Regions from separate parts of the Streptomyces sp. B21-105 genome, predicted to be linked through region 1. Evidence: predicted binding sites of a transcription regulator. Region 1 holds the regulator's gene; the other holds the start of a gene.
What was found. The regulator HspR, encoded in region 1, represses chaperone genes until heat shock. The targets are predictions, from matches to a motif close to TTGAGNNNNNNNNNCTCAA.

Region 2: the regulator HspR is predicted to act here: its motif matches at 3,511-3,529, upstream of lon (endopeptidase La).

The regions. Positions count from the first base shown of each region.
Region 1 covers NZ_JARUMJ010000001.1:4,949,504-4,954,646, reverse strand. The annotation lists gene QA802_RS22380 (sugar ABC transporter substrate-binding protein) at 438-1,547, opposite strand; gene QA802_RS22375 (heat shock protein transcriptional repressor HspR) at 2,522-2,977, opposite strand; gene dnaJ (molecular chaperone DnaJ) at 2,983-4,158, opposite strand; gene grpE (nucleotide exchange factor GrpE) at 4,198-4,854, opposite strand; gene dnaK (molecular chaperone DnaK) at 4,851-5,143, opposite strand, start outside.
Region 2 covers NZ_JARUMJ010000001.1:6,219,500-6,224,642, reverse strand. The annotation lists gene QA802_RS28230 (hypothetical protein) at 1-354, shown strand, start outside; gene QA802_RS28225 (MarR family winged helix-turn-helix transcriptional regulator) at 416-916, opposite strand; gene lon (endopeptidase La) at 1,074-3,488, opposite strand; gene QA802_RS28215 (DUF5954 family protein) at 3,833-4,852, shown strand; gene QA802_RS28210 (rhomboid-like protein) at 5,005-5,143, opposite strand, start outside.

The DNA of each region.
Region 1 (5,143 bases):
TCCGGAGCGCAACTATGCGCGGCCCGGACCAGGTCCGCAACACGGCTCCTCCGGCCGAAGGCTGGAAAAACCACCCGTCTGTGCGATTTTCTCCCGGCCTCCTCCCCTCACGTTGCAACAAGCTGACGGTGGTGCAGGACGCCTGCGGCGGTGCATCGTTGATTCCGCTTCCCCTCGGGTGCGTCGCACACGGGGGAGGCAGAACCGACCCGGCCGGGCCACGGGGGAGTCCGGCCGGGCAGCCCGAGGGGGCATCACGGGGGCACCACGAGGGGGATACGAGGGATACGGGGGAACACGGACACCGGCCCGGCGCGGTAGGCGCGCCGAGCCGGTGGTCTTCTCTCCGAGGCCTTCGCGGAACTCCGCCTGCGAGGTCTTCGTGGAACTCCGGAGTCTTCGCGGGGTCCCGCGGGTCGCGGGCGTTGGCCGGTGCGTCAGGCCAGGTTGAGGGCCTGGCAGGCGGCCTTGTACTTGGCGGTGCAGATGTCGGAGACCTTGTAGATGCCGTCCGCGATGACGGTCTGCTTGATGTTCTTCTTCGTCAGCGCGACCACCGTGACCAGCTTGGCCGGAATCGCCTTGTCGGTCGGGCTGTCGACGGTGTCACGGGTGAGGGCCTCGAACTGGAGGTCACGGCCCTGGACCTTGGCGACGGCGGCCTCGGCGGCGGCCTCGGCCATGGCCGGGTAGGGCTTGTAGACGCTCATGAACTGTTCGCCGGTGATGATCCGCTGCACGGCCGGCAGTTCGGCGTCCTGACCGGTGATCGGGGGCAGGTCGCCGTCCTTGACGCCGGCCGCCTCCAGGGCCTTGATGATGCCGCCGGCCATGGCGTCGTTGGCGGAGTAGACGCCGGCGATGTCGTCCTTGCCGATCGCCGCGATCGCCTTCGTCATGTTCGCCTGGGCGACGTCGGGGCTCCACTTGTCGGTGTCGTACGACTTCGCGATCGTGACCCTGCCGTTGAGCTCGCTGAGCGCGCCCTCCTTGAACTGGGCGGCGTTCGGGTCGGCGGGCGAGCCGTTCACCATGACGATCTTGTCGGAGGTGTCGGCGTTGGCGATGGCCTCGACAAGGGTGCGCCCCTGCACCTCGCCGACGAGCTCGTTGTCGAAGGAGACGTACGCGTCGATCGGGCCCTCGGCGAGACGGTCATAGGCGATGACCGGAATATTCGCCTCCTTGGCCTTCTTCACCATGGGCGCGATCGCCTTCGCGTCGACGGCGTCCAGCAGAATGATGTCGACCTTGTCGTCGATCATCTTCTGCATCTGCCGGTCCTGGGTCTTCTCGTCCGAGGCGGCGTTGGCGTAGTCGGTCCTGCCCTGGTTGTCCGTGAGCGCGGCGACCTTCCTCTTGATGATCGGGTAGTCGAACTCCGCGTACCGGGTGTTCGTCTCCTCCGGCATCAGTACACCCACAGTGATCGCGTTGGTCCGCGTCGGTGTCGCGCTGCTGGTCTTCTCCGAGGCCCCCAGCATCCCGCACCCGGCGAGTGAGAGGGACATCGCGGAGGCGACACAAGCTATGGCGATACGACGCATTTCGGGTGCTCACTTCAGGTGCGTTCGGGGCGTTGCGGACCGGGGTGCGGCATTGGTGACCCGGGTATCTGTGCAGCCAACGCGGCGGCGGCCGCCGCCGTCAAGCAGAACCGCTTAACGAAGGAGCAACGTCACACTGCGCTCAGGACGTGAAGACACATGGAGACGAAGCGGAGGCCCTGAAAAGGTCTGACCGGACAAATCGGTCCAAGGCCGGGCTCAAGGAACGACCCGGCCGACACGGACCGCGGCGGGCCGGCGAGGGGCGGCGAAGGCCGGCGAGGGGAGCCGAGAACTCCCGAAGACGTCGGCAGCCCCTCGGCAGCCCCTCGGCAACCGGCTCGGCAACCGGCTCGGTCCTAGTCGGTCTTCTTCAGGACGACGCACCAGTCGTCGCTGCCGATGCTTCCCTGGCCGGTCTGCACCCTTCGCGGCGCGCCGCGGCCTCGCGAGGCTGCTGTTCAAGACGCGTCCGCCCACCGGCGCCGAACTGACCGTGCTCCAGCCGATCCGGGACGACGTCACGCGCCGCGCCGGCATCGACGGCGGCCAGCGCGGCCGCGAGGGCTTCCTCACCGTCTTCGGCGCCTCCGCGCTCCAGGACCGGCCGGTCATCGTCGTCGACCTGACGCAGACCCTGGTGTGCCGGGAGCTGTCCGTCGGCGACGGCACGGTCGCCTTTCCGGCACCGCACACCCCGCGCCACAGCACCCGTACCCCGCCGCGCCGCGCCTCAGCACTCTTATGCGCCCGCGGCCCACCCCGCAGCAACCGCAGCAACCGTCGCAGGGACAGCCGCAGTGGTAGCCGCAGCACCCCGGTGCCAGTGGCGGTGGCGGTGGCGGTGACTGGACCCAGGGCCCGCCCGGGAACTGGCACGGACAGCAGCCGGGACCTCACCGGTGACCCACCGGTGCACGAGATCGGGGCCCGGAGGAAACCTCCGGGCCCCGATCCGTGCCTCGCGGTGCGTCTCAGTCGGACTTCTGCTGCTGCCGCTTCGGCCGCCAGACCACCAGCGCGCTGGTCTGCTGCACCTCCTGGTACGGCACCAGGTCCCGCCGGTAGGAGGCGTGCACCGCGGCCTCCCGCTGCTGCATGGCCGCCGCCGCGCCGTCCAGCGCGGCCTCCAGTTCCGCGGCCCTGGCCTGGAGCGCGGCGACCTGGTTCTCCAGCTCAATGATCCGCTTGATGCCGGCCAGGTTGATGCCCTCGTCCTGCGACAACTGCTGGACGGTGCGCAGCAGTTCGATGTCACGGGCCGAGTAGCGGCGGCCCCGGCCGGCGGTGCGGTCGGGAGAGACCAGGCCAAGACGGTCGTACTGACGCAGCGTCTGCGGGTGCAGACCGGAGAGCTGGGCCGCCACCGAGATGACGTAGACCGGGGTCTCCTGAGTCAGTTCATACGGGTTACGCCGACGGCCGTCCATCACTCTCAAGCTCCCTTCGCGGCCTCGAACAGCTCCGCCCGCGGATCCTCGCCCGCGGTCGCCTCGCGATACGCCTCCAGTGCGTCACGAGCCTTCCCCGACAGGTCCTTCGGGACACTCACCTCGACGGTGACCAGCAGGTCGCCGCGGGTGCCGTCCTTACGGACCGCGCCCTTGCCGCGCGCCCGCATGGTGCGGCCGTTGGGCGTGCCGGGCGGGAGTTTCAGGGTCAGCGCCGGGCCGCCGAGCGTGGGCACCTTGACCTCGCCGCCGAGGGCCGCCTCGGTGAACGTCACCGGCACGGTCACCGTCAGGTTGTCGTCCTTGCGGCCGAACACCGGGTGGGCGCCGACGTGCACGACGACGTAGAGGTCGCCCGACGGACCGCCGCGCTCGCCCGGACCGCCCTTGCCCCGCAGGCGGATGCGCTGGCTGTCCGTGACCCCTGCGGGGATGCGGACCTGCATGGTCCGCGAGGACTTGGCGCGGCCGCTGCCCTTGCAGTCCAGGCAGGGGTGCTCGGCGATCAGGCCGCGGCCCTTGCAGTCGGGGCAGGGGTCGGTCAGCGAGAAGCCGCCGCCCGAACCCCGGGCCACCTGGCCGGTGCCGACGCAGGTCGGGCACACGCGCGGTGTGCCGTTCTTGTCGCCCGTACCCGAGCACGCCTTGCACGGGGCCTGTGAGGACATCCGCAGCGGGACGGTCGCGCCCTCGATCGCCTCCGTGAAGGTGAGCGTGACCTCGGTGTCGATGTCCTGACCGCGCCGGGGCTGGGTGCGGGTCGTGCCCGCACCGCCGCGGTTGAACAGGCCGCCGAACACGTCCCCGATGCCGCCGCCGAAGCCGCCCTGGGCGCCGCCGCCCTGAGCGCCGCCTCCGAAGAGGTCGCCCAGGTCGAAGTTGAAGGAGCCGCCCGCGCCCGGGCCCGGGCGGAAGCCGCCGTTGCCGAAGAGGGCGCGCGCCTCGTCGTACTCCTTGCGCTTCTTGGGGTCGCCGAGGACGTCGTTCGCCTCGGAGATCTCCTTGAAGCGCTCCTCCGCCTTGACGTTGCCCTTGTTGGCGTCCGGGTGGTACTCGCGGGCGAGTTTCCGGTACGCCTTCTTGATCTCGGCCTCGGTGGCGTCCTTGGGGACGCCGAGGACCTTGTAGAAGTCCTTCTCGATGAAGTCCTTGGTGCTCATCCTCGACGTCCCTCCTTCCGTCCGCTCATCCGATCAAGCTCAGCCCTCGTCCGGGCCACCGCTCTCCTTGTCGTCGCCCGCCTCCGCCTCGTCGCCCTTCGCCGCCTGCGCGCCGGGCTGCGGCTCGGCGACGGCCACCCGCGCGGGACGGATGGTGCGCTCGCCGATCCGATACCCCGGCTGCAGAATCGCCACGCACGTCGTCTCGGTGACGTCGGGCGCGTAACTGTGCATCAGGGCTTCGTGGATCGTCGGGTCGAAGGGCTCGCCTTCCTTGCCGAACTGCTGCAGGCCCATCTTCGCCGCGACGGTCTCCAGCGATTCGCCCACCGACTTGAAGCCGCCGACGAACTCACCGTGCTCCCGCGCGCGGCCGATGTCGTCGAGCACGGGCAGGAGCTCGGTCAGGAGGTTCGCGACGGCGATCTCCTTGACCGCGATCCGGTCGCGCTCGACCCGGCGGCGGTAGTTCTGGTACTCGGCCTGGAGGCGCTGGAGGTCGGCGGTGCGCTCGCCGAGGGCGGTGCGCACCTGGTCCAGCTGGGCCACGAGACCGGCTGTCTGGTTCGCGTCCCCGGCCGGGGCCGCCCCGTCCGCCGGAGCGGACGAGGAGGCGGCCTTCGGCTCGGCGTCTTCAGGGGTGGCGCCGGAGGGGACGTCGGGCTTCTCCTCGAAGCCCGGGGTCTCCTCCGTCACGCGGCACCGTCCTTGCGCTCGTCGTCCACGATCTCGGCGTCCACGACGTCGTCGTCGGCCTTCGGGGCGTCACCGTGCGGGGCGTCGGCGCCGGGCGCGGCCTGGGCGTCGGCGTACATGGCCTGGCCGACCTTCTGCGAGACCGCGGCGACCTTCTCGGTGGCCGTGCGGATCTCGGCGGTGTCCTCGCCCTTGAGCGCGGCCTTCAGCTCCTCGACGGCGGCCTCGACCTCGGTCTTGACCTCGCCGGGGACCTTGTCCTCGTTGTCCTTGAGGAACTTCTCCGTCT
Region 2 (5,143 bases), 1.3 Mb from region 1:
CCGCGCGCCCTGCTGCGCAGCGCCGACGTCGTCGACGGCACGCTGCGCAACCGGGAGGGCGGCTTCTTCACGGCGGCGGCCGATCCGTCGGCGGCGGCCCGTGCGGTGACGGGGTCCGTGCCACGCGAGGAGGTCCGTTCGCTGGCCGCCCTGTCGGACGGGGCCGGGCGCTGGGCGGAGTTGTTCCGCCAGGGCGACTGGGCTGATCTGTTGGCCCTCGTCGCCGGGAAAGGGGCGCGGACCCTGGTGGAGCGGGTGCGGGAGCTGGAGCTGGCGGACGCGGCCGCGGGACGCCCCCTGCTCGGCCGCACGAAGACCCACGACGACGCGACGGTGGTGTACGTGCAGCCGTGACCGCTTCCCGCGCGAGCCCGATCACGCCGGCCCGGCGGGCCCGGCCCGGCGGCCGGTGGGGTTACTTCTCCATGCCCCGGTTCAGCTGGTGCAGCAGCCGGGCCAGCTCCTCGACCTCGCCGCGGTCCCAGTGGGAGAAGTGGCTGACGTACCGCTCACGGCGGGCCTCGCGGACCCGGCTCACCCGGGTGCGGCCCTCCTCGGTGAGGTCGACCAGCCAGGCCCGGCCGTCCGCGGGGTCCGGGGCGCGGGCGACCAGGCCGAGCTGTTCCAGTGCACGCAGCTGGCGCGACATGGTGGCCTTGCCGACGCCGATGTAGGCGGCGAGCTCGGTGGCCCGCTGCCGGCCGCACTCCTCCAGCCGGACGAGGAGCCCGTAGGCGGCGGACTCCAGGTCCGGGTGGACCTCGCGGGCCATCTCCCCCTGGTTGGCGCGGGCCCGGCGGAACAGCACGGTCAGCTCCCGCTCCAGGGACAGGAACTCCCGGTCGTCCTGCTCCACGGCGCGCGACGGCGCGCCGGACTCGTCCCCGCGTCCGTCGCCGTCTGTGTCCTCGTGCACGTCAGCACCTCTGCCTTTTTTCGCCGGTCGCTGCCATCGGCGCAGCTCTTAAGTATTTCCCAGCCCCCGGGCGGCGGCGGTTCGCAGGGCCGCCGCCGGGCATGGCGAGGGCCCGGTCCCCACGGGTTCCGGGCCCTCGCCACTCCCACGGCGTCCGTCACGCCGCCACGGGAACCTCCGGCGTCGCGCCGTTCGCGGCGGGCGCGAGCGCCAGCTCCAGTACCTGGCGGACGTCCGTGACAGCGTGGACGTCGAGCGTGTCCAGCACCTCCGAGGGAACGTCGTCCAGGTCGGGCTCGTTGCGCTTGGGGATGATCACGGTGGTGACCCCGGCCCGGTGCGCGGCGAGCAGCTTCTGCTTCACACCGCCGATCGGCAGGACCCGGCCGGTGAGGGACACCTCGCCGGTCATCGCCACGTCCGTGCGGACGAGCCGGCCGGACAGCAGGGACGCGAGGGCGGTCGTCATGGTGACGCCGGCGCTCGGGCCGTCCTTGGGGACCGCGCCCGCCGGGAAGTGGATGTGCACGCCCCGGTCCTTCAAGTCACCCACCGGCAGCTCCAGTTCGGCCCCGTGGCTGCGCAGGAAGCTGAGCGCGATCTGCGCCGACTCCTTCATCACGTCGCCGAGCTGACCGGTCAGGGTCAGGCCCGCCGCGCCCGTCTCCGGGTCGGCCAGCGACGCCTCGACGTACAGGACGTCGCCGCCCGCGCCGGTGACCGCGAGACCGGTCGCGACACCGGGCACGGCGGTCCGGCGCTCGGCCGGGTCCTGGGCGGACTCGGGCACGTGGTGCGGCCGGCCGATCAGGGCGCGCAGATCCTCGTCACGGATGGTGAACGGCAGCTTCCGCTCGCCCAGTTCGTGCTGGGCCGCGACCTTGCGCAGCAGCCGCGCGACGGTCCGCTCCAGGGTGCGCACGCCCGCCTCGCGGGTGTACTCGCCGGCGAGCTTGCGCAGGGCGCTCTCGTCGAGGGTGACCTCGTCCTTGTCCAGGCCCGCCCGCTCCAGCTGGCGCGGGAGCAGGTGGTCGCGGGCGATGACGACCTTCTCGTCCTCGGTGTAGCCGTCCAGGCGAACCAGCTCCATACGGTCGAGCAGCGCCTCCGGGATGGCTTCGAGCACGTTGGCGGTGGCCAGGAACACCACGTCCGACAGGTCGAGTTCGACCTCCAGGTAGTGGTCGCGGAAGGTGTGGTTCTGCGCCGGGTCGAGCACTTCGAGGAGGGCGGCCGCCGGGTCGCCCCGGAAGTCGGAGCCGACCTTGTCGATCTCGTCGAGGAGGACCACCGGGTTCATCGACCCGGCCTCCTTGACCGCCCGCACGATCCGGCCGGGCAGCGCGCCGACGTAGGTACGGCGGTGGCCGCGGATCTCGGCCTCGTCGCGGACGCCGCCGAGGGCGACGCGGACGAACTTGCGGCCCATGGCGTGCGCGACGGACTCGCCGAGGCTGGTCTTGCCGACGCCGGGCGGGCCGACGAGGGCCAGGACGGCGCCGCCGCGCCGGCCGCCGACCACACCGAGCCCGCGTTCGCCGCGGCGCTTGCGCACCGCCAGGTACTCGGTGATGCGCTCCTTCACGTCCTCCAGGCCCGCGTGCTCGGCGTCGAGGACGGACTTGGCGCCCTGGATGTCGTACCGGTCCTCCGTGCGCTCGTTCCACGGCAGTTCGAGGACGGTGTCCAGCCAGGTGCGGATCCAGGAGCCCTCGGGCGACTGGTCGCTGGACCGCTCCAGTTTGTCGACCTCCTTGAGGGCGGCCTCGCGGACCTTCTCGGGCAGGTCGGCGGCCTCGACGCGGGCGCGGTAGTCGTCGGACTCCTCGCCCTCCTTCTCGCCGTTCAGTTCCCGCAGCTCCTTGCGCACCGCTTCGAGCTGGCGGCGCAGCAGGAACTCGCGCTGCTGCTTGTCGACGCCCTCCTGGACGTCCTTGGCGATCGTCTCGGCGACGTCCTGTTCGGCGAGGTGGTCGCGCAGCTGCTGGGTGGCGAGCTTCAGCCGGGCCACCGGGTCGGTGGTCTCCAGGAGCTCCACCTTCTGTTCGGTGGTGAGGAACGGCGAGTAGCCGGAGTTGTCGGCGAGCGCGGAGACGTCGTCGATGGCCTGGACCCGGTCGACGACCTGCCAGGCGGCGCGCTTGCGCAGCCAGGCGGTGGCGAGCGCCTTGTACTCCTTGACCAGTTCGGCGACGTGACCGGGCAGCGGCTCGGGGACGGTCTGGTCGGCCTTCGTCCCCTCGACCCACAGCGCCGCGCCGGGCCCGGTGGTGCCGGCGCCGATCTTCACGCGGCCGCGGCCGCGGATCAGCGCGCCCGGGTCGCCGTCGGCCAGCCGGCCGACCTGTTCGACGGTGCCGAGCACACCGGTGCTCGCGTACGTGCCGTCGATACGCGGCACCAGGAGTACCTGGGGCTTGCCCGGTGTTGAACGGGCGGCGGCCTGGGCGGCCTCCACCGCGGCGCGTACGTCGGCGTCGTTGAGGTCCAGCGGAACCACCATGCCGGGGAGCACGACCTCGTCATCGAGAGGCAGCACGGGCAGAGTGAGCGGAGCGGACGTCGATGCCATGATCTCCCCTTCGGCAGTCAAGTTGAGCTATGCCGACTCAATGCACATGAGCCTTTGAATGTTCCCCACAGGCCGTTCCGTTCGCTGTGGGCGATCACCACTGCTCTGACGGGGGCGCCGGGGGCACGGGGGCGGGCACTGTACGAGCCCGGAACGCGGCGCGTCGAGTCGTCGCCGGCGAGCGCGGAGTTCACGGGGGACGCACGGGGATGACGTCCGACGGCCAAGGGGGCGCACCCCGTACCGCCGCACGACGGGCCACGCCCCTCGCGCCCCCTGCCCGTACCCCGCCCACTTCCGGCGTTCACCCCGAAGCATCCCCTTCACCCGACCACAATGCGCTTATGACCGATGACTGGAAGCGACGTCTCGACGCCCTCCACGCGGAGCTGGTCCGCCGCGACGACCCCGTCGCCTGGGTGACCGAGGCGGACGCCGTCGAGGCCTCCCGGCGCTACCCGCACATCGCGCTGCGCGGGCCTGTCTTCGGCGTCGCCGCCCTGGACCCGGCCGCCGACGGGCCGTGCTGGCGGCTGCTGAAACCCGTGGTGGACGGCATGCCCCAGCAGGCCCGGGACGCACTGAACTCGCACCTGTGGTTCCAGGCGAAGGACGGCGCCGGCGATCCGGCCGTGCGGCGCGAGCTGTTGACCGCCGTCGCAGTGCTGGAGCGGGCCCCCGCCGACGAGGTCGACGCCCTGGGGGTGCGCTACCGGGTGGTGCGCGGCGACGAGTTCGCCCGGACCGGCGACGACGGTCTGGAGCCGCCCCGGCCCACCGACCCGGAGGTCCCGGGCGCGTCGTGGGAGGAGCCGGGCGCCGCGCCGTCGCCGGACGTGGGCTTCGCCCTCGACCCCGGCCGGGACGAGGGGCCGATGGCGGGCGCGCTGCGGCTGGGGCTGCGCGACTTCACGTACACGGGCGCCCGCTTCCCCGACGACGTCCGCGAGGACTCCGCGCGGGCGGTGCTGACCCACCCGGACGTCGTCCGGCTGCCCGTCGGCTTCTCGGTGGCCGAGCGCGACGGCGCGGACTGGACGCCCTTCGGCTCGCTGGCCGCGACCCCGCACGAGGCGCGCCGCGCGCTGTACGAGGGGATGGCCCGCGTCTGGGCGATGCTCTACCGTTTCGACGAGCGCAAGAAGGCCCTCTACGCGCGCGCCGCCGAAACGTTCAGGGCGGCCGGCCGCGCCGACGAGGCGAGCGTGGAGGGTCGCCAGTTCCGCATCTGCCGGGTCGAACGGATGATCCGGCTGGGCCCCGACGGTCCCGAACCGCCCCGCCCGTCCGACGTGGACGAGTACGGCCCCATGAAGCTCCACCCCACCCTGTGCGAGGACGGCACGGTCCGTTTCAACGACTGAGCCCCACCCGCCCGGAACATGTCCGACGGTTCTTTGGGAACGCGTCCGCCCGGAACGTGACAGCTGGAACCCGTCCGCCCGGAACGTGTAGACCGGAACTTCCCCGGCCGGTCAGCCCCGCCTCGTCAAGCCCGAATTATTGGTCCCCGCCGTCACGCCCCCGACTCGTCAGGCCCGGCCGCCATGTGCCGGCCGGTCAGGTGTCGGGCCGTCAGGGGCCGGCGTCGGGCCCAGGGCCAGAGGGCGACGCCGATCGCCAGCGCGATCAGGTGGCCCCAGTTGGTCAGCGGG